Regions from separate parts of the Marinomonas phycocola genome, predicted to be linked through region 1. Evidence: riboswitches for the same ligand, from Rfam matches in the RefSeq annotation. Region 1 holds a riboswitch; the other holds the start of a gene.
What was found. A riboswitch is a leader RNA that binds a small molecule or an ion and turns the genes downstream of it on or off. The one in region 1 is predicted to bind thiamine pyrophosphate.
Positions count from the first base shown of each region.

Region 1 (5,066 bases):
GTACGTGGCCTGGACCTTCAATCATAACCTGCACATCGTATTCCCAAGCCACCTTGGTTAATTCACCCAAGGTTCTTAACTCTGACATCTGAGCCTCGTCGTTCGCATCCAGAATAGACCCGGGACGCAAACCATCACCCAAAGACAATGCCACATCATATTGAGCACAAATTTCACAAACTTCTCGAAAACGCGTGTAAATGAAATTCTCTTCATGATGAGATAAGCACCATTTCGCCATAATCGAACCACCGCGAGACACAATGCCAGTCAAACGCTTCGCTGTCATGGGGACAAAACGCAATAACACTCCCGCATGGATAGTAAAATAATCCACTCCTTGCTCGGCTTGCTCAAGTAAGGTGTCACGAAATACGTCCCAATTTAAATCTTCAGCTACGCCATTCACTTTTTCCAACGCTTGATAAATAGGAACCGTTCCGATTGGTACAGGTGAGTTTCTCAGTATCCATTCTCGGGTCTCATGAATGTTTTTACCCGTGGACAAATCCATCACGGTGTCTGCACCCCAACGAGTCGACCAAACCAGTTTCTCAACTTCTTCTTCAATCGATGAAGTTACGGCTGAATTACCGATGTTTGCATTCACCTTAACTAAGAAGTTGCGCCCTATGATCATTGGCTCGGATTCAGGGTGATTAATATTATTCGGTATGATTGCACGGCCTCTCGCCACTTCATCACGAACAAACTCTGGTGTAATGTGTTGCTGAATATTCGCTCCGACGCTTTTCCCTGAATGTTGTCTACGCAAGAGCTCGCCTTGAATTGCATCAAAATTTTGGTTTTCACGAATGGCTATGAATTCCATCTCAGGCGTAATAATGCCTTGTCGAGCGTAATGCATCTGCGTTACGTTTTTACCTGGCTTTGCTTTCTCTGGTTTTGGTAAATTCTTAAAACGTAATTCATCCAAAGCCGCATTTTCTAAGCGTTCATTAGAAAACTTCGACGATAATTGTGTTAATTGTTCCGTATCTTTACGAGCATCAATCCAACTTTCTCTTAACCTTGGTAACCCTTTATGGACATCGATCGTTGCCTTAGGGTCTGCATACGCGCCGGAGCAATCGTAAATATAAATGGGGTCATTTGATTCAAAGGTGAGATTGTTTGGATCTGAACCAATCGCAGTATCAGAGACATTAATTTGACGCATAGGAACACGGATAGAGGGATCTGAACCTTCAATATAGATGCGTTCTGAAGAAGGAAAAGGTGTCGCTTGAAGCGATTCAATAAAGGCTTTAGCTGCTTGACGAGATGCTTCTCGGCTGACTTTATTTGGTTTTTTTATAATGTTGTTTACTGATTCATTATTCGATGACATAAGCCGTTCCCTAAAAGTAAAATGAGAATTGCTTGTCTAAAATGAGGCTCATTGAAGGCATTCCAAAAATGGAATTATGCTTCAAAAATTTTCTACAGGGATTAATACGACAGCACCAAATACAACCGTAAAATCCCGGTAGAAGTACATTCGATGCAGAAAAGAAAAGATTACGATTTTCTTGTTTCCTACGCAGGTTTTTAACCCTGATCAGGTTCTGCGGATCCCGCTTATAAGCGATCTCAGCCAAATGGCACTCCGACAAGTAATTGCACAATACCCAGTAATAATACGCTTGTAAAGCCTTAAAATTTGTCTGGTTATGTGAGAGCCATATTCATTTGGCGTATTTTTAATGTTACAGGCAACATTAAAATTCATCGACGGCTAGGACTTTGCGCCCTTGACTAAGCAGTTCCTCTACTCGATTTTTCATATTAGTAAACGCGTCTTCAGAGCCCCAACTGATCGAACCCGCCTCTTCCACGCAATTCTCTTTGCCAATGCTCACACCCTACTCACTGATCGTATTGACCGATCCATTCGAAAATATCGCTTTAATGATTTTTGGCCCACCTGCAGGGCCACGTCGATGAGATGACTGTAATAATAAGAATAAGAAGCGTATTAAACAATACGACTTCATTACTCACTGTAAAAAGGGCTGTTTTTCTCTCTTTCTTTTACTTTCTCTAATATTTCTTTTTGTTCTGCAATGCTTGCCCGACCCCATTTAGTAATTTCCCCACCCGTTCGGTAACAACCAATACAAATATCGTCATCATCTAAGCTACACACATTGGTGCAGGGAGAAACAACAACACCTTTATCTTGTGACTTCATTTTCACATTCCTCAAACAAGAGTAACCGTGTATAAAAAATTACGGTATTTTAACTACATTTGCTTAAAGAGATAGGTATTATTTCGGCTAACTGGAAGGGTTCTATTCAATTCTTTAAGTATCAAGGAATATCGCCCCTGTTCATCTTTACTAACTTGACTGATTTTTAGACACCTGTACGATCACCGCGCGGTGTATTCTTCAAAATACGATTATGCCACTTTCAACTAGGGGTTGAATCGTAAAAAGGGCGTACTTAGGTACTTAGCTTCTTCTAACCCACTTTCAATAATCAAATTGTATTCTAATCGATCCCCCATTCTTACTTTTTGAATCGCCAAGTAAGCCTTTACGGTTTCTAATTCATTTTTAATACAAATAATTTGTGTTTGAGCTTTGGTTATGGATGCTCTCAAAAGATCCGTCATTTTCTTTGAGGAATCAGGCTATAAATCAATTAACACACGAATATTTTCCAATGTATTAAAGAGAAAATGCGGCTCCATTTGAGATTGCAAAACGTTATAACTAGACTCTGCCATTTTTTCTTACAGTAATGTTTTCAACTCCTGCTCTTGTAGCTCTTTATCTTTTCGATTAAGTCTATGAGTAATATAAAAAATATAAGTAATGAAAAAACTAAATAATACTCTTAATAGCACCTCTGAAAACGGTGCTTCCAGTATTCACTTCTGTACTTCACCAAACAAAAACAGCGTTACAGCCCATGTATTCTTATTCGGTCTAAATAAACAGGCTGTAAGTGGGCTATTTTTCAAATTGAAGTAAACGAGCCTTATTTAGCTCTTTCATCCTTCCAAGTACATCAACACCAATTTGATTATAAACATCCAACAAATCAATTAAGACCCAGTTTTCTCTAATTAAATGGCCTTCTACACGCCAAAAATCTAAACTACGCATAGTAATTTCCTGATTCGAAGGAGCAATACCTAACCACCCGCCATGACTAATTGTCATTGACATGCCAGGCCACGCAGTGAACCCCACGTAATCACCATCAGCAAATAGAAAACCTTTCTGAGTATCTCCAACACGGTTTGGCAACGCGTTTAAAAATGGTATTTGATGCCAGTTTCTAAACCCTTTAATACCTCTCGCAGTACCAATACCTGATGGTCCATACCAACTGCAATTTGGATGCCAATATTGATCTAGTTTCATAGCATCAACGCCCCCATCAGAAAACTCCCCCAATGACTCGCACATATTAGCGACGATATCCAAGCTTATCGCTGAGCGCTCCGAATTGTCATCAGAAGCAATAATGCCATCTTGTGTTGCAGGCCCAGGAACATGCCATTCACGACCAAGACTTACAGACAATGGCCAAACACCTGCCTGCATCATCACTTCAGGAATATCCCATACTGCCTGCATTTCAACAATTCTTCCCTCTTCTATCCGGAAAAACTCATGAAATCTCATACTCACTTGATGACCAGTAGGCAATATATCTAACCAAGGCTTTTCAAACGACCCTGTATAATAACCACAACATCCTACCCACTGACTTTGATGATTTGAACTCCCCGCCATTACAATAGTATCTCTACGCTCTAACCCTATAAACGCTTCCGATAAAGGGCGAAAAACTCGACTTATTAAATCTTGTTTTGATGCTAACGTTTCAAACGGAAAAGAAAGTTGCAACACCGCATTCTCTGAGAAAATCTCATCAACAACGCTGGAGAAGTTGCTTTCAGAGTAGTTATACAGTGACTCTCTCAATTTTTTAACTAACCCTTTGTTTTTAATATTAATTAGCATGATAAAAATAACCTCTAACGATGGATTTAGTATAATCTACAGAATAAAATAGATTCCCAAATATCTTTATATTTCAATAAAAATGGAACGTCTAAAAACAGATATATCAAAACGTTAATACAAAAAAATATTGCAAGAATCAAGGAATTATGGTTATTTATTGCATACGTATTCAAAGAAATCAACAAAACGAGTGAGAGTATGGCCAAGATACAGTTAAAAAACATTTGCAAGCGCTGGGGGTCTACCACTGGCGTAAAAGATTTTAATTTAGATATAGAAGATAAAGAGTTTATCGTATTCTTAGGCCCATCAGGTTGTGGAAAGACAACAACCATGAGAATGATTGCTGGTTTAGAAGACCCTACAGAAGGCGAGATTTACATTGGAGATACGTGTGTTAATGGTTTTGATCCTAAAGACAGAGACATTTCCATGGTATTTCAAAGCTACGGTCTATATCCAAACCTCACTGTCTATGAAAACATAAGGTTTCCTTTAAAAATTCGTAAAGTCGACTCTAACACTCATGATGAAAGAGTCAATAGAGCCTCTGATATGGTTGAATTGGGCCAATTACTCGAGCGCTATCCGCGTGAGTTATCTGGAGGACAACGTCAAAGGGTAGCCTTGGCTAGAGCCATCGTTCGTGAACCAAATGTGTTTTTAATGGACGAACCACTTTCTAACTTGGATGCAAAACTCAGAGTCTCGACTCGTGCTCAAATTAAGCATTTACAACATACCTTACAAACAACCACTATTTATGTAACTCATGATCAAATTGAAGCAATGACCCTTGCTGATAGAGTCGTAGTTATGAGTATGGGAGAACTGCAGCAACTAGGTACACCTACTGAAATTTATGACAGGCCAGCCAATACATTTGTTGCTAGCTTTATCGGCTCACCCGCTATGAATTTATTAGATGGTGACATAATAAATAACCAATTTACGGCAGAACATACTAAGGTTGATAATGTCTCAAATCAACTGCCTAGTAATATCACCATGGGATTTCGCGCTGAAGATATTCAAGTAAGTACAGAGGTAGAAGGCGACATCACTGCCCCTGTATACA
Region 1 covers NZ_JBLIXL010000001.1:209,478-214,543, reverse strand. The annotation lists gene thiC (phosphomethylpyrimidine synthase ThiC) at 1-1,351, opposite strand, end outside; TPP riboswitch at 1,520-1,622, opposite strand; gene ACMUMJ_RS01045 (hypothetical protein) at 1,722-1,862, opposite strand; gene ACMUMJ_RS01040 (DUF1289 domain-containing protein) at 1,997-2,194, opposite strand; partial or broken gene ACMUMJ_RS01030 (histidine kinase) at 2,422-2,736, opposite strand; gene ACMUMJ_RS01025 (ester cyclase) at 2,963-3,985, opposite strand; gene ACMUMJ_RS01020 (ABC transporter ATP-binding protein) at 4,187-5,066, shown strand, end outside.

Region 2 (5,066 bases), on a different contig from region 1:
CGCGTTTTTATGATGTAGAAGAAGGTGCTTTGCTATTAGATGATGAACCGATCAACCAATTCAGCCTAGACAACCTAAGAAAGCACATCGCGTTAGTTAACCAAAATGTGGTTCTTTTTAATGGCTCTATTCGTTCTAATATTGCCTATGGCGATTTAAATGGCGCCTCAGATAAGGACATTATTGCAGCAGCGGAAGCCGCAAATGCTTGGGGCTTTATACAGGAGCTTGAACTTGGTCTCGACACCATGGTAGGTGAAAACGGTGTGTTATTATCTGGCGGACAACGGCAGCGTATTGCGATAGCGAGAGCTGTGTTAAAAAATGCACCTATCTTGATTTTAGATGAAGCAACATCGGCTTTGGATTCTGAATCGGAACGCGCAATTCAACAAGCACTTGATACCTTAATGAAAGACCGAACGACAATTGCGATTGCTCACCGACTGTCAACGATTGAGAATGCAGATCTCATAGCCGTTGTTGATCACGGTAATGTTGTGGAGATGGGGACACATCAAGACTTGCTGAATAGAAAAGGGGCTTATGCTCAATTGCATAAACAGCAGTTTAATGATCCTGAGGATTCCTAATGTGGGTTTATCAATTGCTCTTAAAGGCATTAACGCCTTGGATTTTACGTAAGCTTAAGCGATTTGATCAAGCCTATGATAATTACTCTATTAGTCAGGCTATGGGTGAGGTTGACGAAGACATTCATGCGGATCTCTGGATTCATTGTGCGTCAGTGGGAGAGGTCTTAGCGGTTCGGCCTTTGGTAAGCCGGTGGCAGGCTACAAATCCTGAGAAACATTTATTGATAACGACCATGACGCCGACTGGAGCCGCTCAGGTGGTTTCTTTGTTTAAAGTAAACGTACAACACCATTATTTGCCAATTGATTGGGATAAGTCGGTTGTTAATTTTTTAGCTAAACTCACTTGTCCTAAATTGCTCATTGTTGAAACCGAATTATGGCCAAACCTGTTAAATCGTTGTCAGCAAAAAGGCATTGATGTTCATATTATTAATGCCCGTTTAAGTGAGCGATCCTTACGTAAATACACCAAATTTCCTAGTCTGTCTAAAAAGCTCATGCAGCTACCAACGCAATTTTGCGCACACGACGAAACAGATGCTCGGCGTTTTCGAACGCTTGGTGCTGATTCTGTCTGCGTCACTGGAAACATTAAATTTGATCTAACTGTCCCTGATAGTGTGTTAGAAAGTGATTGGAGGCAGCGTATAGGTAAGTGTTTACCAATATGGATTGGAGCCAGTACTCATGAAGGAGAGGAGCCGTTACTTTTAGAGGCTCATAAAGCCATTCAAAAAATGTTTAATAATGCTCTACTGCTGTTGGTGCCTCGTCACCCAGAGCGATTTGAGTTGGTTTATGAATTAGCGAAAGCACATTTTGATCGTGTTGCTAAACGCAGTGAAATGACTATAGAAGACTGGTCTCAATACGATGTAGTGATTGGTGACTCAATGGGAGAGCTTCTCTATTATTATCAATGCTCTGATGTTGTATTTGTCGGCGGCAGTTTGATTGAACGAGGAGGCCATAACCCAATTGAGCCCGCTTTGCTTGCCAAACCTATTTTGGTTGGTGAACATACGTTTAATTTTAAAGAAATTACCCAAGATTTGATTAAAATCGATGCTGCTTGGCGGTGTTTAACGGTTGCCGATATTGAAAGGTCGACCAAACAGCTGTTTGAAAATGAAACGTTATGCTTTCTTATGGGAGAAAAATCCATGTCCTACGCTAAGAATAATCAAGGTGCTGTAGAGCGCGTTTTGCATAGTGTAGGTGAAGCGCTAAATTGATTGTTCGTTGAGTTTTGTCTTTATTCTCTATCCGCTTGTTACTTCACTGATACGCCTCTCATCATAAGTTTCTAGCGATTTTTGTGATTATCGTTATAATCGTGCTTGAACACATCTCATGGGGTGCCTTGTATAAGGCTGAGAAGCGATAAATAAGTTGTCACAACTTATCCTGCTAACCCATTGAACCTGATCCAGATTATGCTGGCGTAGGGATTGAGATCTTGCTTTTTTGCAGCCTCACACCACGCCGCTCGTTAATTTTTTATTGGAGCGACTTAATGCGTTTTACATCTCTTTGTTTTTTCCCGGCAACCGTTCTTGCTACAAGCTTATTGGCAACAACTGTAATTGCAGATAACAGCAATACGTTGACTGTATACACCTATGATTCATTTTCTTCTGATTGGGGTCCTGGTCCAAAAATAAAAGAAGACTTTGAAAAAGTGTGTGGTTGTGAACTAAATTACGTTGGTCTAGATTCTTCCGTTGGTATTTTATCTCGTATTCAACTTGAAGGCGCATCTTCAAAAGCGGATGTTTTGCTGGGGTTGGATGTGAATCTAATGTCGGCGGCTGAAAAAACAGGATTGCTAGCCATTCACTCAGTCAATACCGAAAAAGTAACTGTGCCGAATGGATGGGATAACGACTATTTTGTGCCATTTGATCAAGGTTACTTTGCGTTTATTTACGATACTGAGAAATTAACAACCGTACCGACGTCATTGAAAGACATTGTAGAGAACCAAGATTTAAGGGTTATCTATCAAGATCCTCGAACAAGCACGCCGGGGTTAGGGTTGTTATTATGGATGAAATCTGTCTATGGCGATAAAGCCGATGAAGCGTGGGAAAAACTGAGTTCTCATACTGTTACTGTTACGAAAGGCTGGTATGACGGTTACAGTTTATTTTTGAAAGGCGAATCTGACGTAGTGTTAAGTTATACAACGTCCCCTGCATACCACATGGTTGCTGAAGGCGTTAATAAATATCAAGCAGCACCTGCATCAGAAGGTTTTTATCCTCAAGTGGAGGTCGCTGCGCAATTAAACAATGCGCCTAATCCGGAATTAGCCAGCCAATTTATGTCGTTTATTTTAGAAGATGGTTTCCAATCTCATGTTGCGACTGGTAATTGGATGTTCCCTGTTGTTAAAACAGAAACCGCCTTACCTGAAGCATTTTCCTTATTGCAGCAACCGACAAAAGTACTTACCCTTTCCGCAGAAGATGTGTCAAGTAATCGCAGTGCTTGGGTAGATGAGTGGTTAGAAGCAACAACAAGATAGTGAAAACAAGAATAGGTGCGTTTTCGATGTCATTCGTTCAATGGCGTTTATTGCCTGCCTTCTTTCTTATTCTTGTGTTTACTCTGATAGGAGCTGCCAGTTTGGCGGCTCTTTTATTTTATGGAGAAGCGGATAGATGGATGTCTTACTTATCCAGTGCCTATTTATGGCGTGTCGTTCGCTTTTCTCTTTGGCAGGCTCTATTGAGCAGTGTTTTGAGTATTGGGCTTGCCGTCCCCATCGCTTCGGCTTTGATGCACCGACAATTTTTCGGACGTAATGCGTTGTTCCAATTGTTTGCTGTTTCTATGGTTGTGCCCAGTATCGTTGCTATTCTTGGCATTGTTGTTGTCTACGGACGAAGTGGGTGGATAACTGCATGGACAGGGATCGAGCTGCCTTTATATGGGCTTTTGGGGATATTATTAGCTCACCTCTTTTTTAACTTGCCTTTGGCAGTGCGCCTATTGGTGCAAGCTCATGGTCTGATTCCTCAAGCACAATGGCGACTTGCCCTTCAGTTGGGATTTTCTCGTTGGCAAGCATTTAAAATAATTGAATGGCATTATATAAGAAAAGCGTTGCCGGGGGCTTTTGTACTGATATTTATGTTGTGTTTCTCCAGTTTTGCCGTTGTGCTAAGCCTTGGTGGTGGCCCTAAATCCAGTACATTAGAAGTGGCTATTTATCAGGCGCTTCGTTTTGATTTTGATGTGTCTAAAGCCAGTGTGTTGTCCCTATTGCAAGTGTTAATATGCAGCTGTGTGGCCATGTTAATTTATCGTTTTTCCTTACCTTTGAAGCAAGATAACAGTGTGCTAACTCTGAAAGGATATGTTTTAAAAGACAGTGCTTGGAATAAGTTTTTTGATATTAGTGCAATTGTATTTGCTCTGTTGCTGATCCTGCCTCCGTTTATTGCTATCTTAGAACCTATTTTTTCGCCTGTATTCTGGCAAACATTACAAGATGAAAAAATGTGGCAAGCCGTAGGAGTGTCTTTAAAGATTGCGATACCAGCAGCGATATTAAGTGTGGTTTTAGGGCTTGGCTTTGTTTTTGTTGCTCGTTATGGGCATTGTCAGCCGCGATTGGAATGGCTTGCTAAACTGGTTGAGTCTTTAGGGAACAGTATTTTGATGATACCCGGTTTAGTCATTGCGACAGGGTTGTTTCTTGTTTTCCGTCAGATTGGTTTGGGGTTTGATCAAGGGTATTGGATTGTTGTTTGGGTGAATGGAATGACAGCACTGCCTTTTGTTTTGAGGGCATTGATGCCGGTATTTTATCAACAAGAGAAGCGTTATCGTTTATTATATGCAAGTTTAGGCATATGGGGGAAAGCTCGATTTTTATTGGAATGGCCGATTGTTCGAGGAAGTGTTGCTCAGGCTTTTGGGTACGCACTTTTATTGTGTTTAGGTGATATGGGGGTGATTGCCTTATTTGGTTCATCTGGGTTGCTGTCTCTACCATTATATCTATTTCAATTAATTGGATCTTATCGGTTAGAGCAAGGTTCGAGTGTTGCTGTTGTATTGGTTGTACTTTGTGTTGTGTTATTTATGTTCTCTACTCGTATTATTGGAGGCGTTAAGCGTGTTAAACATTGATTTAACCTATTCTTGGGCTTCATTTAGCGCTCATTACCAAGTGGTGATTGGTAAAGGTTTGACGACTCTTCTTGGCGGCAGTGGGGAAGGTAAGAGTACTTTACTGCAACTCATAGGTGGATTTATAGAAGGAAATGGAAGATTAACGTTTGGTAATGATGATTTGCAAGGGCTGCCACCTTATGAAAGACCGATTACAACGTTATTTCAAAGTGATAACTTGTTTCCACAGTTAACGGTTTGGCAAAATATTGCAATTGGTTTACGCCCAAGCGGGAAGTTAACGGAACCTGAAAGCGAAGCCGTTGAGTGGTCTTTGGATAA
Region 2 covers NZ_JBLIXL010000003.1:163,264-168,329, forward strand. The annotation lists gene msbA (lipid A export permease/ATP-binding protein MsbA) at 1-593, shown strand, start outside; gene ACMUMJ_RS03745 (3-deoxy-D-manno-octulosonic acid transferase) at 593-1,834, shown strand; TPP riboswitch at 1,944-2,068, shown strand; gene thiB (thiamine ABC transporter substrate binding subunit) at 2,116-3,129, shown strand; gene thiP (thiamine/thiamine pyrophosphate ABC transporter permease) at 3,156-4,742, shown strand; gene ACMUMJ_RS03760 (thiamine ABC transporter ATP-binding protein) at 4,729-5,066, shown strand, end outside.
Region 2: linked by a shared signal. The riboswitch ahead of thiB (thiamine ABC transporter substrate binding subunit) and the one ahead of thiC (phosphomethylpyrimidine synthase ThiC) in region 1 are both predicted to bind thiamine pyrophosphate.